Regions from separate parts of the Cronobacter malonaticus LMG 23826 genome, predicted to be linked through region 3. Evidence: predicted binding sites of a transcription regulator. Region 3 holds the regulator's gene; each other region holds the start of a gene.

Region 1 (4,153 bases), 250 kb from region 3:
TCAGCACGTCCGGCACCGCGTCGTCGCCTTCTTCAATTAAACGATCGCGCAGTTGTTCCAGCTTGTGGAACAGCGCCACCTGCTGGTTATGGCGGTTCTTCAGCTTATCAAGCGCCTGGCGGATCGGCTCGTCGTCACGCTGACGCAACATTTTGCCGATAAGCTGCATCTGGCGGCGGCGGCCTTCTTTCTTAATGCGCTGCGCCAGTTCAATGGCCGCGCGCAGATCGTCATCCAGCGGGATTTTATCCAGCGCGTTTTTACCGAGATCGACCAGTTCAGCGCCAAGGCGCTTCAGCTCTTCGGCGTCGCGTTTAATTTCACTTTTGCTGACCCAGATAATCTCATCATCGTCGTCATCGTTTTCGTTATCGGGCACTTCATCGAGCCAGTCATCGGGCTGCTTTGTCATCTCAGGCTCCTCAAAAAAAGAGGCTAATACTACCAGTTAAGGCGCGCACTGCGAAATGGTTCTCTGTTAGACTCACAAAATGTGGCTTTTCAGTTTCACCTTACATTATGGCACTCGCGATGAAAGTAATCACACAAGTTGAAGCGCAGCGCAAAGCGCTGGAACAGGCGGTTTCTCAGGCGCTGGAGCTGGCGTCCGGCAAGTCGGACGGCGCGGAAGTGGCGGTCAGCAAAACGACCGGCATCAGCGTCAGCACCCGCTACGGTGAGGTGGAGAACGTCGAGTTCAACAGCGACGGGGCGCTTGGCATCACGGTTTATCACCAGAATCGCAAAGGCAGCGCCTCGTCGACCGATTTAAGCCCGGACGCTATCGCGCGCACCGTACAGGCGGCGCTGGATATCGCCCGTTACACGTCGCCAGACCCGTGCGCGGGCGTGGCGGAAAAAGATCTGCTGGCTTTCTACGCCCCGGATCTCGATCTCTTCCACCCGGCCGAGATCGAACCGGAACAGGCTATCGACTACGCCGCGCGCGCCGAACAGGCGGCCTTAAAAGCGGATAAACGCATCACCAATACCGAAGGCGGCAGCTTTAACAGCCACTACGGCATCAAAGTGTTCGGCAACAGCCACGGCATGTTGCAGAGCTACTGCTCGACGCGCCATTCGCTCTCCAGCTGCGTGATTGCCGAAGAAAACGGCGACATGGAGCGTGATTACGCCTACACCATTGGCCGCGCGCTGGGCGATCTGGAATCGCCAGAGTGGGTGGGCGAAGAGTGCGCCCGTCGCACGCTGTCCCGCCTCTCACCGCGCAAACTGCCGACCATGAAAGCACCGGTCATTTTTGGCCGTGAAGTGGCGACCGGGCTGTTTGGTCATCTGGTCGGCGCCATCAGCGGCGGCGCGGTGTACCGTAAATCCACGTTCCTGCTTGATTCGCTTGGCAAGCAGATCCTGCCGGAGTGGCTGACGATTGAAGAGCATCCGCATCTTCTGAAAGGCCTCGCCTCCACGCCGTTTGACAGCGAAGGTGTGGCGACCTCGCGCCGCGACATCATCAAAGACGGCGTGCTGCAACAGTGGCTGCTTACCAACTACTCCGCGCGCAAGCTGGGGCTGAAAAGCACCGGCCACGCGGGCGGCATCCACAACTGGCGCATCAAAGGCCGCGGCCTGAGCTTTGAGCAACTGCTGAAAGAGATGGGCACCGGCCTGGTCGTCACCGAGCTGATGGGCCAGGGCGTCAGCGGCATCACCGGCGATTACTCGCGCGGCGCGGCAGGCTTCTGGGTGGAAAACGGCGAAATCCAGTATCCAGTGAGCGAAATCACCATCGCCGGCAACCTGAAAGAGATGTGGCGCAATATGGTTACCATTGGTGACGATATCGAAACACGTAGCAATATTCAGTGTGGTTCAGTACTGCTGCCGGAGATGAAAATCGCCGGTGAGTAAGGCAAGGGCGCCCGTTGTGGCGCCTTTTTTTGGTCATAACAATAAAAAGGTGAGTCAATGCGTAAGCAAGCATTAGCGATGTTAGCGGTCTCCTCTCTGTTGTTCACCAGCGCCGCGGCGTGGGCTGATCTGGAAGACAACATGGACACCCTCAATGAAAACCTGAAAGTCGTGCAGAAGACCAGCGATGCGGCCGAAATGAAAACCGCGCTGACGAAAATGCGCGAGGCGGCCCTGGACGCCAAAAAAGAAACCCCGCCGAAGCTCGAAGATAAACCGGCTGACAGCCCGGAAATGAAAGATTTCCGCCACGGTCTCGATACGCTGGTAAGCCAGATTGACGGCGCGTTGAAGCTCGTTGATGAAGGCAAAATCAAAGAGGCTCAGGCGAGCGCCGAAGAGTTCAAAACCACCCGCAACACCTACCACAAGAAGTATCGCTAAGCCCTTTTCTGTGCGGCGGTTCGCCGCCGCACGCTTCCTCTGCGCACGGTCATAAGCGACGCTTATTCTCTGCCGCCTTTTGCGCGCGGCGTCGCAAGCCCGTTATTTTCTTTTCTCCCCGCCCGGCACGACCGCCAGTGACATTCATCACAGTTATCTGGTGGTTTATATCTATTCACGACTTTTATGTGGAACAGATCACTGCCGCCACTCTCCTTTCCACTTCGAAGTGGAAAACAACTCGCTACAAACCTTTAACACCCGCCGTTAGTGTTACCTCAGCGCAACTAATCAGGTATGCAGAGTGAATAACGGAGCGGTAATGAACAACGCCGGATGTCAACACGCGGACGATGCCGCGACGCTTGCCGGGCGGATGCTGGATGAAGTTTACGCGCTCCTTGAGCGCCACCAGATAACGCCCAACGACGTGCAGCGACAGATGCTCAGCTCACATGTGCGGGCGATGGCGCACCGCTCGGTGACAGGCGAACCGCTGCCCGAGGTGGAAGAGAGCCTGTTTGAGGAGATCTCCGAAGGCTCGATGGCGCTGGCGCGTGAAATTGTGGCGCAGTTCGGCAATCTGCCCGATGAAGAGGCCTGGCTGTTGTCGGTGCACTTCGAGGTGGCGAAAGAGAATCTTTAACCTTCAGGAGCAAACCATGGAACAGATTACGGTAGTGATTGGCGATCGTCTGGGCAAAGGCCAGAAAGTGGCGGCGGGCGCGGAGAAAGCGGGCGCACGCGCGGTCGTGGTGCCGGGTGTCGCGGCGGATATGAAGCTTGGCGACGTGATGAAAACCGAAGGCGCGACGTTCGGCATCTCGTTTTGCGGCAGCGGCGGCGCGGGCGCTATCACCGCGCAGACCAAACATGGCTACAAGGCCAAATATGGAATGCGCTCGGTGGAAGAGGGCGTCACCGCCATCAACGAGGGCTGCAACGTGCTGGGCTTCGGCTTTATGGATAAAGAAGAGCTGGGCGAGCGTCTGGTGGAAGCCTGGAAAAAGAAATACGGCGCATAACGCATGAAAGAACAGTTCACCACCACGGTGAGAGTGAAAGGCAAAGGCGACGCGCGCGCTCGCGCGTTCGCCGATGCCCTGAATCAGGTACAGGCGGCGGTGATGAAAGCCTCGCCGCACATCTTACTGCGTATAGAGCCACAGGATGTGCAGGTTGTTCATGCGCGGGAAACGGTGCGCAAAGAAGCGTTTCTCTTTTTCTTTTTGCGCCGGGAACGACGGGCTTTCAGCGTGGAGCTGGACGTGACCGTCAACGTGACCGCCATCAATCTCGACAAGGTGGATTTCGTCACGCAACACAGCTGATCGTTACTAAAAGGGCAGACCAATGTTCCTGATAATTTTAATAAAATCGCTCATCATCGGCGGCCTTGTCGGCGTCGGCGTGGGTGCCGGGGCCGCACGCATGTTTCATGCGCCCACCACGCAAGGGATGGGCGCCTTTCGTACGTTAGGAGAGCTGAACTCCTGCGAAGGCGATCCGGCTTCGCATTTCTCCTTTGGGTTAGGGTTTTTCTTCAACGCCTGGGCGTCCTCCGTCGCGGCGGGCGCGTTCACCCAGGATGTCGATCACCGCATTATTCCCAACTGGGGCGCGGCGGCGCTGATGGTGAAAAACCGCAATCTCGCCGATACCCTGCACAATCCGAAAAAAATGGCGGTCGCCTGCGGGCTTATCGGCATGGCGGTGGTGGCGTTTCTCAACACCACGGCGTCGGCTGTGCCGGAAGCGCTACAGGTTACCGCCGTTAAAGTGCTGGTGCCTGCCGCTAACCTGCTGGTGAACACCGTCATGCCGGTGATTTTCTGGC
Region 2 (4,153 bases), 1.3 Mb from region 3:
GAAAGAGATAGAAACGCTGCTTAACGAATCGGTCAGTAATATTCAGACCGGCTCCGGGCAGGTGAAGAAAGCGGGCGAGGCGATGGATGAAATCCTGGCCGCCGTGCGCCAGGTCAACGACATTATGGGCGAAATCGCGAGCGCGTCCGGCGAACAGAGCGACGGCATCAGCCAGGTGGGTATCGCGGTGAAAGAGATGGATGCCGTGACCCAGCAAAACGTACAGCTGGTGCAGCAGTCCGTACTGGCGTCAAACGATCTGGAGCGTCAGGCGACGCATCTGACCGAAGTGGTGGGTTTGTTCCGCCTGCGCGGACAGACGGATCGTGCAACGCCCGCCGCTGCAGCGCCGCTTTTGCGCCCTGCGCTGGCCAGCAGCGCTGGGCCAGAGGCAACTGCCACAGAAACCAACTGGGAAACCTTCTGACGAACGGGCATGAGAGAAAACTGTGAGCATCACTCTATTTTTTAAAACAATATTTCATTTAATTTGAAAGTTTGTTTGGTGAATAGTATGGTTTACTCACAGTTTGCTATTCATAGCCTTTTCAGGAGAGAACCCAATGAAAATTGCACTGATGATGGAAAACAGTCAGGCGGCCAAAACCGCGATCATCCTTAAAGAGCTGAAAGCGGTGGCGGATGAAAAAGCGTTCCCGGTGTACAACGTCGGCATGAGTGATGAGAACGATCATCATCTTACCTATATTCACCTCGGGATTATGGCGAGCATCCTGCTGAATTCCAGAGCAGTGGATTTCGTGGTCACGGGCTGCGGCACCGGGCAGGGCGCGCTGATGTCCTGAATATTCATCCGGGCGTGGTGTGTGGCTATTGCATCGATCCGGCGGACGCGTTCCTGTTCGCGCAAATCAACAACGGTAACGCGCTGGCGCTGCCGTTCGCGAAAGGTTTTGGCTGGGGTGCGGAACTGAACGTGCGGTTTATTTTCGAAAAAGCGTTTACCGGACGTAAAGGCGAGGGCTATCCGCCGGAGCGTAAAGAGCCGCAGGTGCGCAACGCGGGCATTCTGAACCAGGTCAAAGCGGCGGTGGTGAAAGAGAACTATCTCGATACCCTGCGCGCCATCGACCCCGAACTGGTGAAAACCGCTGTTTCCGGCGAGCGTTTCCAGCAGTGTTTCTTTGATAACTGCCAGGATAAATCGATCGAAGGTTTCGTGCGTGAAATCCTCGGCTGATAACGTCTGATGAAAAAGCCAGCCCGCGGGCTGGCTTTTTTACGCCTCTTTGCCAGAGACGCTATGGCCCGCGTGCGCGGCGAGGCGCAGCGTATCAAACATCCCCGCCAGGCTTATCAGGGCAATCATCACGAACGCCAGCCGGAAACTCGCGCCCGGAATATCGGCGCTTAAAAAAGAGGTACTTATTACCTCGCCAAGCCGGATGCCGATAGCGCCCAGCGTCACGCCAAGCCCCACAGCGAGCTGCGTGGCGGTGCTGAACAGCGTATTGGCGTAACTCATTTCGCCCGAAGGTACATCCGCAAAGGCCAGCGTGCTGATGCCGGTAAACTGAATCGAGCGAAACACGCCGCCCAGGAAAAGTATCAGCAGAATAAGCCACACCGGGGTCTGCGGCGTCAGCAGCGCGCAGGCAAGCAGCGCCAGCACATTCAGCAGGCCGTTAATCAGCAGCAGTTTTTTGAATCCCAGCCAGCGAATGAGCGGCGTGGTGGCGGGCTTGATTGTCAGGTTGCCTGCGAAAACCGCCAGCACCAGCAGCCCGGAATGAAATGCGTCCATGCCGAAGCCCACCTGAAACAGCAGCGGCAGCAAAAACGGCACGGCGCTGATCGAGGCGCGAAACAGCGAGCCGCCATACATCGTGACGCGAAAGGTCGGCACCGCCATCGCATCAAGGCGGATCATCGGGAACGGCGCGCGGCGAAAATGGCGCAGCGCGAAGAGAAGCGCCCCGCATCCCGCCAGCAGCAGCGCGCCTGCGAGCAGACCGTTCGCGTCGCGCGCTGCCAGCATCTCCATCGCGCACACCAGCGCCACCATCGCCAGCGCGGTGGCGAGAAAACCGGGCGTATCGAACGGGCGGCGATCGCTGTCGTGGCGATCGGGAATAAGACGCCAGGCGAGCGCCATCGCGATAAGCCCCGCAGGCAGGTTAATAAAGAAGATCCAGCGCCAGTTCGCGTAGCTGGTGATAAACCCGCCAAGCGGCGGCCCGATAATGGGCGCCACCAGTGCGGGCCAGGTCAGTGTGGCGATAGCCGTAATCAACTGATGTTTCGGCGTGACGCGCAGCACCGCGAGACGGCCAACCGGCACCATCAGCGCGCCGCCCGCGCCCTGTAATACGCGCATCAGCACAAACATCTCAAGCGAGTTCGCCAGCCCGCACAGCACCGACGCGCCGGTAAAAATCCCCAGCGCCAGCGTAAACACCTTGCGCGCGCCGAAGCGGTCGGCAATCCAGCCACTTGCCGGGATCAAGACCGCGAGCGTCAGCAGATAAGCGCTGATACCGATATTGAGCGCGACGGCTTCGACGCCGAAGGTGTGCGCCATCGTCGGCAGGGCAGTGGCGATCACCGTACCGTCGAGGAACTCCATAAAAAACGCGCCCGCCACCAGCAGCGCGGCGGGAGAGACGCCGCCTGCACCTGCTTTCGCCGTTTTCTGTCCCATGCCAGCCCCTAAAAATTTCTTATAAAAATTCACCAAAAGATACAACGCTTAACCGCCGGAATTTACAGCATTTTATTAACATTAAGCTCATTTTCATTAACTATGAGGTGTGATTTTAATCACAAATTGGTTGATTTTTGTGATGCAAGTCATATTATTGACCGGTAGCAACACGCTAACCAGAATGAATAAAACCGGAGCACGCCATGAAACTGCGTAAAATCCTTAAAAGCATGTTTGAAAATTACTGCAAAACCTTCAAAGATGTTCCGCCAGCCGGGATGTTCTGATAAAAAACCTGCCGCTGGCAGGTTTTTTTATGTCCGCATTTCTTCTTATACCCGCCATTGCCTCGTTCTGAAACCCTTACTGCTGTTTTCTGAAATGATGGTTCATTTTCAACCCTCCAGTGTGCCAGGTTCGCAATCGCCGGGCTTTGCCGCTACTATGTGCGCCTTGACGCTAAGGAGAACGCAATGTCCCAATCCCTCACTGCCGAAGATGAACTGGTTTCCGACGTAGTCGCCTGCCAGTTGGTGATTAAACAGATCCTGGACGTTATCGACGTCATCGCGCCGGTAGAAGTGCGCGACAAAATGGCGAGCCAGCTGAAAAGCATCGATTTCTCCGGTCATCCCTCCGCCGATCCGGTGACGCTGCGCGCTATTCAGAAAGCGGTGGCGCTGATTGAGCTGCGCTTTACCCCGCAGAGCGAAGCGCACTAAGCAAAACGGCCCCGCGGGGCCGTTTTCAGTTAAAAAATGCCATCCAGGCGCAGGCCAGCAGCCAGAGCGCCATCAGCCGCTGAAAGCGCACCAGCGATGCCGGGCTGCGAAACACCCGATGCACGCCGCTGCCAAGCCAGGCCCACGCGGCGAGGCACGCCAGTGAAATCACGAGAAAGCCCAGCGCCTGAAACGAAAGCGTGGTCAGTACGCGGCCGTTATGCGGCGCGAAGACCGTCACAACCGCCATCGCCATCATCCAGGTTTTCGGGTTAATCAGCTGTAATGCCGCCGCCGCGCCAGCGCTAAAGGGCTTACTCGCCTCGCCCGAGAGCGATACCGCAGGTGCACGGAACAGTTGCCAGCTCATCCACGTCAGCCACAGCGCGCCAGCGAGCGCCATCAGACGCGCAAGCCAGGGGGCGTGGCGCAGCGCTTCGCCAGGCCCTACGCCGCACATCAGCACAATAGCGCTGGAGGCCAGGCACGCGCCGACGACCGCGGGCAGCGTCGCGCGGGTGCCGTAACGCTGGCTGTTGGTGAGGATGAGAATATTGGTCGGCCCCGGCGTAATCGAGGCCACAAAAGCGAAGAATAAAAAGGGCAGTTGTTGTGTAAGCAGGCTCATGGCATCTCCCGTTGTCTGAGCCTTTATCTTCCGGCGATCAGGCTCCGGCGTCTGGAAGATTCGTGCAGAGTTTGCGGTAGTGGGCGGGCGAGAGCCGGTAGGCGCGCTGAAACCAGCGCCCCAGATGGCTCTGATCGG
Region 3 (4,153 bases):
CAATACGGCTGAAATGGTATTCGCAGAACTGGCCAACCGGGTTATCCGGGTGCTGGCGGGCGATTTTCGCCAGCGCCTCGACCTGCTTATCCATCGAGAAACGATGCGAATAGCGGTGGTAAAGAATATCGTCAGAAAGCGTGCGCAGCCGCGTGGCGACGGTCTGCGCCGTCCAGCGCAACACTGCTTCGGCATGGCTGCGCTCCACCAGTTTTTGCACTTCGCCGGGCTGATGCAGCGATACCGAGATATGCTCCTGGAGATCCAGCGCCACCTGGAACGTGCGTAGCAGGCGCTTGTAACCGTTTTGTTTAGTGGCGGAGAGCATCTGCAACTGCTGATAGCACTGGCTTATCTGATCCACCACTTTTTGCTGATGCACCAGCAGCGGCGGCAGCGCCTGTTCCGGCTCGGTGTGGCGCGTCAGCAGGCTATATTTGGCCTCGCAGTAGTCGGCGAGGCTTTTATAAATCAGGCTTAACGATTCACGTAGCGGCTGTTCGCGCCACAGCCAGAACCAGAAACCGTTAAACGCGCCATACCAGAGCGTGCCAAAGACATAGAGCAGCATGGGCTCCCAGATGGGCATATTGCCGGCGAGGCTTAATGTAAAGATGGCCGCGATGAGCGAGGCGGGCAGCAGACGCGCATGCAGCGGGCTGATTTCCGCCGTCACGCCGAGCAGTAGCGCCAGCATCAGCAAAATGAGCGGCAGCGGCACAGACTGCAACAGCAGAAGTTGCACCGCCAGGCTGCTCAGCGCAAACAGCGAGGCGCCGATGATCAAGCGTTTAAAAAAGCGTTTGTGCGGGGTATCGAGACCGGCAATGTTGCAGCAGGCGGGAACGAGTGAAAACAGTAACCCTTGTTGAAGATGGCCCAGCATCAACCCGACCGCCACCGGCAGGCTTAAGATCAGCGTTTGCCGTAAAGCGTAATTAATTTCAGGGTGATAGATAAGACGACGCCACATAGGGGAGAAGTATAGATACAAAAACGGCGTGTTACCGAAGCGACACGCCGTTTTTTGATTTTTTAGCGGGTTCCGTAAACCACGATGGTTTTGCCGTGGGCGGAGATCAGGTTCTGATCTTCGAGCATTTTCAGAATGCGGCCAACGGTTTCGCGAGAGCAGCCGACGATCTGGCCGATTTCCTGGCGCGTGATTTTGATCTGCATCCCGTCAGGGTGGGTCATCGCGTCCGGCTGTTTCGCCAGGTTCAGCAGGGTCTGCGCGATGCGGCCGGTCACGTCGAGGAAGGCGAGGTTGCCCACTTTCTCAGACGTGACCTGCAGGCGGCGAGCCATCTGCGAGGAGAGACGCATCAGAATATCCGGGTTAACCTGGATCAGCTGACGGAATTTTTTGTAAGAGATTTCAGCTACTTCACAGGCAGTTTTAGCGCGAACCCAGGCGCTGCGTTCCTGACCTTCCTCGAACAAACCCAGTTCGCCGATGAAGTCTCCCTGATTCAGGTACGAGAGGATCATCTCCTTGCCCTCTTCATCTTTGATCAGCACTGCCACTGAGCCTTTAACGATGTAATACAGCGTCTCCGCTTTTTCACCCTGGTGAATCAGCGTGCTCTTAGATGGATACTTATGAATGTGGCAATGTGACAAGAACCATTCAAGAGTCGGGTCTGTTTGCGGTTTGCCAAGCACCATGCGCGGTTATCCTCTGTTTTAAACTGGCTCCAAAGACAGGGCGCGTAACCCCTGTCTGGCTTTGCAATCATCATCTTCCCGGGTCCAGGGAAGTTGGCTGTCCGTGGACATCGCAGCCGATAAATTGTCTTCTCCTCTGCACACATGCGTAACATCAATGTATCGCCGCTGCATCCAGACTGTTTTAGCATAGCTTTTCTCAGGTGTCTCCTGTTGTCTCGTTTCAGCTTGACGCAGGTCGCCCTTCCATTGCCTCTGACGTCGCGCGCGCGTAATCTGTCAGAAAAATGAATAGCCTGGAGTGATTAACATGCATGCACGAGTGAAATGGGTGGAAGGGTTAACCTTCCTGGGCGAGTCCGCCTCCGGGCATCAGATCCTGATGGACGGCAACTCTGGCGACAAAGCGCCGAGCCCGATGGAAATGGTGCTGATGGCCGCGGGCGGCTGCAGCGCGATTGATGTTGTCTCTATTCTGCAAAAAGGCCGTCACGACGTGACCGACTGCGAAGTGAAGCTGACGTCAGAGCGTCGCGAAGAAGCGCCGCGTCTGTTTACGCATATCAACCTGCACTTTGTCGTAACGGGTAAAGCCCTGAAAGATGCGGCAGTGTCGCGCGCGGTGGATCTGTCGGCAGAGAAGTATTGTTCGGTAGCGCTGATGCTCGGCAAAGGGGTCAACATCACTCATTCGTATGAAGTGATTGAAGCGTCATGAGATGACGGGCGGCCCGGCAGGCGCAGCGCCACCGGGCATCGCCGTTACGCTATCTGTTTGCCTTCCATCAGCCGCTGCACCAGCGGCAGCATAATAAGCTCCATCGCGAGCCCCATCTTTCCGCCCGGCACCACCAGCGTATTGATATGTGAAATAAACGAACCCTGTAGCATCGCCAGCAGCCACGGGTAGTCGATGTTATCCAGATTGCGGAAGTGAATAACCACGAAGCTTTCATCAAGCGACGGAATGCCTTTCGCGGCGAACGGGTTGGAGGTGTCCACCGTCGGCACGCGCTGGAAGTTAATGTGGGTACGTGAGAACTGCGGCGTGATGTAGTTGATGTAATCTTCCATTGAGCGCACCACGGAATCCATCACCGCCTCGCGGGAGTGGCCGCGCTCGCTGGTATCGCGGATGAGCTTCTGTATCCACTCCAGGTTGACGATAGGCACCACGCCTACGAGTAAATCGACATGCTTCGCCACGTCATGCTGCGGCGTCACCACGCCGCCGTGCAGCCCTTCGTAAAACAGCACGTCCGTCGGCTCCGGCAGCGGCTGCCACGGCGTAAACGTGCCGGGCACCTGGTTCCACGGCACCGCTTCGTCATAGGTGTGCAGATATTTACGCGACTGCCCTTTGCCGGTCAGGCCGTACTCCACAAAGGTTTGCTCCAGCAGGCCGAAATCGTTCGCCTCCGGGCCGAAATAGCTGATGTGGCGGCCAAGATCGCGCGCTTTGCGAATAGCCATGTCCATCTCCGGGCGCGTGTAGCGGTGAAAGCTGTCGCCTTCCACTTCGGCGGCACGGAGATTCAGCTGGGCGAAAATTTTACGAAACGCGAGGCTGGTGGTGGTGGTTCCCGCGCCGCTGGAGCCTGTGACGGCGATAACCGGATGTTTGGCAGACATAGCGAGACAACTCCCTGAAGCGGCGGGGCAAGGCTCCGCCTGGCAACGTTAACCGCGAAACTGCGAACGCGGCATGATATTGACCGTTTCGTGCAGCTCAGACCACACCAGAACGGCTTCGCCACTTTGCAACTGACGCCGCACGTCGGCGACCTTTTGCTCAAGCGAGCGTTCATGTTCACCATAATCAGTGCCTTCGCGCAAGACGAAGGCTTCAATCAGGCGCTCCAGGGTGTCGGGCGCGATCTCTTGCCAGGGAATGATCATTTATCGGTCCAGATAAGACGTTAACCAGTCAGGAATGCGCTGTTCCAGCCACATTTTGGGCTGACGCAGCGTGCCGCCGACAAAGCCCACGTGACCGCCATGCTCTGTCAGTTGATATTCAATATTAGCAGGCAGCGTGGTGGTGTCGGGGATCACGTGATGATCCATAAACGGGTCGTCTTTGGCTTGGATAATCAGTGTCGGACGGGTGATGCTGGCGAGACGCGGCATCGCGCTGCACTGGCGATAGTAATCGACGGCATCGCTAAAGCCGTGAATTTTCGACGTGATCAAATCATCGAAATCGCGGATGCGGCGCAGGCGCTTAAGCTGGGCGAGTTCAATCGGCAGCGTACCGGGCCAGGCTTTCAGCTTGCGGGTGGCGTTGGCTTTCAGCAGGTTCAGCAGATAGAACTGATAAAAGCGTGAAAAGCCTTTTTCCATATGGTTGCAGCAGTGTTCGAGCATAAACGGCGCGGACACAATCACGCCTGCCGTCAGCGGGAAGCTGGCGTCAATCTCCGCCATCAGGCAGCCGAGCATATTGCCGCCGAGCGAATAGCCCACCGCCGCTGTCGGTACGGTA
Region 4 (4,153 bases), 940 kb from region 3:
GCCTTCGCCATCAGGAGCGGGTTAGTTACCATTTACAGGGAGACTGCTATGAACTTTCGCCTTACCGGGCTTGCGCTGGCGGCCACGCTTTTAGTGGGCTGCGCCAGTTCGTCAGAGCCGCAGCAAGGGCGTTCCGACCCCTTTGAAGGGTTCAACCGCACTATGTTTGCCTTTAACTATGACGTGGTGGACCCTTATGTGCTGCGCCCGGTGGCTGTCGCCTGGCGCGACTACGTGCCGCAACCGGCGCGCAACGGGCTGGGCAACTTCACCAGCAACCTGGAAGAACCCGCTTCGATGCTTAATAAATTTCTGCAGGGCGACCCCTACCAGGGGATGGTGCACTTTACCCGTTTCTTCCTGAACACCCTGCTGGGGATGGGCGGTTTCATCGACGTGGCCGGTATGGCGAACCCGAAACTGCAGCGCGAAGAGCCGCACCGTTTCGGCAGCACGCTCGGCACCTATGGCGTCGGTTACGGGCCGTATGTGCAGTTGCCGTTCTACGGCAGCTTTACGCTGCGTGAAGATGTCGGCGATATGGCGGACACCACTTATCCGGTGCTCTCCTGGCTGACCTGGCCGCTGTCGCTCGGCAAATGGGCGGTGGAAGGCGTGGAGACCCGCGCGCAACTGCTGGATTCCGACGGCCTGCTGCGCCAGTCTTCCGATCCTTACATTCTGGTGCGTGAGGCCTACTTCCAGCGTCACGACTTTATCGCCAATGGCGGTAAGCTCAAGCCGAATGAAAACCCGAACGCGCAGGCGATCGAAGGGGATCTGAAGGATATCGATTCGGAATAAAACGCCGGATGCGATCATTCTTAAGGTAAATAAAAAAAGCGGGCCGGGGCTCGCTTTTTTATTTCTGAACGACAAGGCGCAATAAAAAAGGCGAGCCGCAGCTCGCCTTTGTCGTGATATTTCTATCAGAAACGGTAGTTAAAGTTCACGCCATACAGCCAGGCTTTACCTTCAGATTTGAAGGTGTATGGGCCTTCGGTGAACTCCACGTGCTGGCCGTGCATGTAAGACACACCGGCATCCACGGAGGCGTCTTCATTAAAGGCGTAAGTGGTACCGGCGCTCAGCCAGAGACGGTCCTGGTCAGGAATCGAGATAGAACGCTGCTGCTCTGGCACCGGGCTGTCATCAAAGGCGATACCGGTACGGAAGGTCCAGTTGTCGTCCATATAATAGGTGGTGCCGAGGGCGATACGGTACGCGTCCCGGTATTTTTCTTCTTTCTTAAACAGCGTATCGCCGTTGTTGTTGGTCGCTTTCAGCTCCTGGAACTGGCTCCAGCTGGTATAGGTCAGGCTATAGTGAACGGCCCACTGCGGCGCGATACGGTTATAACCAGAGATCTCCCACATTTCAGGCAGGTTCAGGGTCAGCGAGCCCGGAATGGTTTCTCCACCCGTACCGAACAGACCAAATTGGCCTAACAGCGGGTTAAAGGCGCCCGGGAGGCTACTTTTATAGTCGCCGTCAAAGTCAATTTTCACTTCAGAGCGGTAAGTAAAGCCGTAGCGGTTGTTCTTATCCAGCTCATAAAGAATACCGGCGTTCCAGCCAAAGCCCCACTCGTCGCCTTTCAGATAGGAGATTTGCGTATCAGCCGGAATACCTGCGACGGTCGGAACTAACGCAGGCGGGACCCGGCCAGAGCCAGCAAGGATTGGGCCCAGATCGCCCGCATAACGCTCGATTTTCGCGCGCGCATATACGGCGTCGAAGCCTACACCGAAGCTCCAGTGGTTATCGAGACGATACGCGCCGCTGAGGTTCAGGTTCAGCGTTTCCAGGTCGGTTTTACCGCCGACGGAACCCGCGGTATAGCCGTTGTTATATTCTGTGGCGAGGCCATAGTTGGAGGTAACGGACGCCCCCCAGCCAAACTGTTCGTTAATCGGCGCAACAAAGTGCAGGTTCGGCACCCAGGCGGTCGGCGCGATGTTATCAGCGTCAAGGCTGCGGCCCGTACGGGATTGCCCGGACACATTCACATCCGGGTCAACGAAAATCGCGCCGCCGGAGAATGTCGGGCGATCGAACATGGTAATCAGCGCCGGGTTACGGCTGACGTTGCCTGCGTCATCCGCCATAGCGCCTTCACCGGAATAGGCACGGCCCAGACCGGAGGCAGAGAATTCGTTTAACTGGAAACCTGCGGACCAGGCCTGAGAAGACACGATTGCCACTGCGACTGCTAAAGCAGATTTGGTAAACAGGGTTTTCTGGCGCATGACCATAACCTCATCCATTTATTTTTATTCAAATAATGTTACGTGACGTAACAGGAGCGCGGAGTGTAGGGTCTGAGGTACGGCATGGAAATCAGACCAGTGGCGAGAGTATAGGTCCGACCAGCAGAGATGTTGCAAGTATGTTTATAAGTTTTTTCAATTGTGATCTAAGAAACGCGATCCGTTTAGCAAAATTCCGGGGTTCAGAAATTCATCAATCTGGTGATTATTGTTTTAGATCATTTTTAAGTGTGATTTCGGTCACTTATAAGCGTAAACGGGAAGAACAGGTAGAGCGGTGGCGGCGCGGGGCGTAAAATAGCCTTATCTCTTTTCAGGAAATACAGAGGAAATCACCATGACCAAATGCAGTGCTGATGAAACCCCGGTTTGCTGCTGTATTGATGTAGGCACCATTATTGATAACACCGACTGCGTCGCCTCTTACAGCCGCGTGTTTGAAAACCGCGCCGACGCCGAAGCCACGCTCGCGGCGCTCACCGCCAAAGCGCGTGAAGTGGAATCCGAGCCGTGCCAGATCACCCCGCGCTTCACTGAAGAAGCCGATGGCGTGCGCCTGGATATCGATTTTGTTTTCGCCTGCCAGGCAGAAACCGTTATTTTCCAGTTAGGTCTGCGTTAATCCTGCCGCTTACGCCCCGGCCTGGCCGGGGCGCATTTCTTGTTACGTAATTCGTGTTTTGCCTCGCAATTTTTCCTTTATGTGATTGGCTGAATGTAAAATTCTGGTTAAAACTGTTATCAGGTCAGACCACTTAATTCATCTTTAGCCTTTTCACAGGGGAACGTTATGAGTCAGGCACTACCGCTGGTCACCCGGCAGGGGGATCGTATTGCCATAGTCAGTGGGTTACGCACGCCTTTCGCTCGTCAGGCGACGGCGTACCACGGCGTTCCGGCGGTCGATCTCGGTAAAATGGTGGTCGGCGAACTGCTGGCCCGCAGCGAAATCCCGCCTGAAGTTATTGAACAGCTCGTCTTCGGCCAGGTGGTGCAGATGCCGGAAGCGCCGAATATCGCGCGCGAAATCGTGCTCGGCACCGGCATGAGCGTCCATACCGACGCCTACAGCGTCAGCCGCGCCTGCGCCACCAGTTTTCAGGCGGTGGCGAACGTCGCCGAAAGCCTGATGGCGGGCACTATCCGCGCCGGGATCGCCGGCGGGGCCGATTCCTCTTCTGTGCTGCCAATTGGCGTCAGTAAAAAACTGGCGCGCACCCTGGTGGACGCGAATAAAGCCCGCACCGCCGGGCAGCGCCTGAAGCTCTTCTCGCGCCTGCGTCTGCGTGACCTGCTGCCGGTGCCGCCCGCCGTGGCGGAATATTCCACCGGGCTTCGCATGGGCGACACCGCCGAACAGATGGCGAAAACGCACGGCATCACCCGCGAACAGCAGGACGCGCTGGCGCATCGTTCACATCAGCTGGCGGCGCAGGCGTGGGCGGAGGGCAAATTGCGCGAAGAAGTCATGACCGCTTACACGCCGCCATACCGCGAGCCGCTCAGCGAAGACAACAATATCCGCAAAACCTCGTCGCTGGCCGATTACGCGAAACTGCGCCCGGCGTTCGACCGTAAACATGGCACCGTGACCGCCGCCAACAGTACGCCGCTTACCGACGGCGCGGCGGCGGTCATTCTGATGACGGAATCCCGCGCCCGCGAACTCGGCCTGACGCCGCTTGGCTACCTGCGCAGCTACGCTTTTACCGCGATCGATGTCTGGCAGGACATGCTGCTCGGCCCCGCCTGGTCGACGCCGCTGGCGCTTGAGCGTGCCGGACTGACGATGGCCGATCTCACGCTTATTGATATGCATGAGGCGTTCGCCTCGCAAACGCTCACCAACCTGAAGCTGATGGCGAGCGACCGTTTCGCCCTTG

The links. The regulator CRP, encoded in region 3, controls carbon source genes, mostly activating them, when cyclic AMP is high. The targets are predictions, from matches to a motif close to ATGTGANNNNNNTCACAT.
Region 1: a site for CRP is predicted at 2,503-2,520, ahead of AFK66_RS02105 (glycine dehydrogenase). Genes of this name have one in related genera too.
Region 2: a site for CRP is predicted at 2,770-2,787, ahead of azuC (stress response protein AzuC). Genes of this name have one in related genera too.
Region 4: a site for CRP is predicted at 2,499-2,516, ahead of AFK66_RS05350 (YfcZ/YiiS family protein). Genes of this name have one in related genera too.

Annotation. Positions count from the first base shown of each region.
Region 1 covers NZ_CP013940.1:447,773-451,925, forward strand. The annotation lists gene yjgA (ribosome biogenesis factor YjgA) at 1-412, opposite strand, end outside; gene pmbA (metalloprotease PmbA) at 520-1,872, shown strand; gene cybC (cytochrome b562) at 1,930-2,316, shown strand; gene AFK66_RS02105 (glycine dehydrogenase) at 2,621-2,962, shown strand; gene AFK66_RS02110 (SFCGS family glycine-rich protein) at 2,979-3,341, shown strand; gene AFK66_RS02115 (DUF4312 family protein) at 3,345-3,647, shown strand; gene AFK66_RS02120 (DUF4311 domain-containing protein) at 3,670-4,153, shown strand, end outside.
Region 2 covers NZ_CP013940.1:1,534,729-1,538,881, forward strand. The annotation lists gene AFK66_RS07225 (methyl-accepting chemotaxis protein) at 1-427, shown strand, start outside; partial or broken gene AFK66_RS07230 (RpiB/LacA/LacB family sugar-phosphate isomerase) at 564-1,201, shown strand; gene AFK66_RS07235 (MFS transporter) at 1,241-2,662, opposite strand; gene azuC (stress response protein AzuC) at 2,869-2,952, shown strand; gene AFK66_RS07240 (DUF2766 family protein) at 3,139-3,387, shown strand; gene AFK66_RS07245 (LysE family translocator) at 3,413-4,015, opposite strand; gene AFK66_RS07250 (AraC family transcriptional regulator) at 4,053-4,153, opposite strand, start outside.
Region 3 covers NZ_CP013940.1:199,524-203,676, forward strand. The annotation lists gene AFK66_RS00860 (YccS/YhfK family putative transporter) at 1-973, opposite strand, end outside; gene crp (cAMP-activated global transcriptional regulator CRP) at 1,036-1,668, opposite strand; gene AFK66_RS00870 (OsmC family protein) at 1,979-2,386, shown strand; gene AFK66_RS00875 (phosphoribulokinase) at 2,431-3,300, opposite strand; gene AFK66_RS00880 (YheU family protein) at 3,349-3,567, opposite strand; gene AFK66_RS00885 (hydrolase) at 3,568-4,153, opposite strand, start outside.
Region 4 covers NZ_CP013940.1:1,135,473-1,139,625, forward strand. The annotation lists gene ccmI (c-type cytochrome biogenesis protein CcmI) at 1-25, shown strand, start outside; gene mlaA (phospholipid-binding lipoprotein MlaA) at 49-804, shown strand; gene fadL (long-chain fatty acid transporter FadL) at 930-2,249, opposite strand; gene AFK66_RS05350 (YfcZ/YiiS family protein) at 2,608-2,892, shown strand; gene fadI (acetyl-CoA C-acyltransferase FadI) at 3,061-4,153, shown strand, end outside.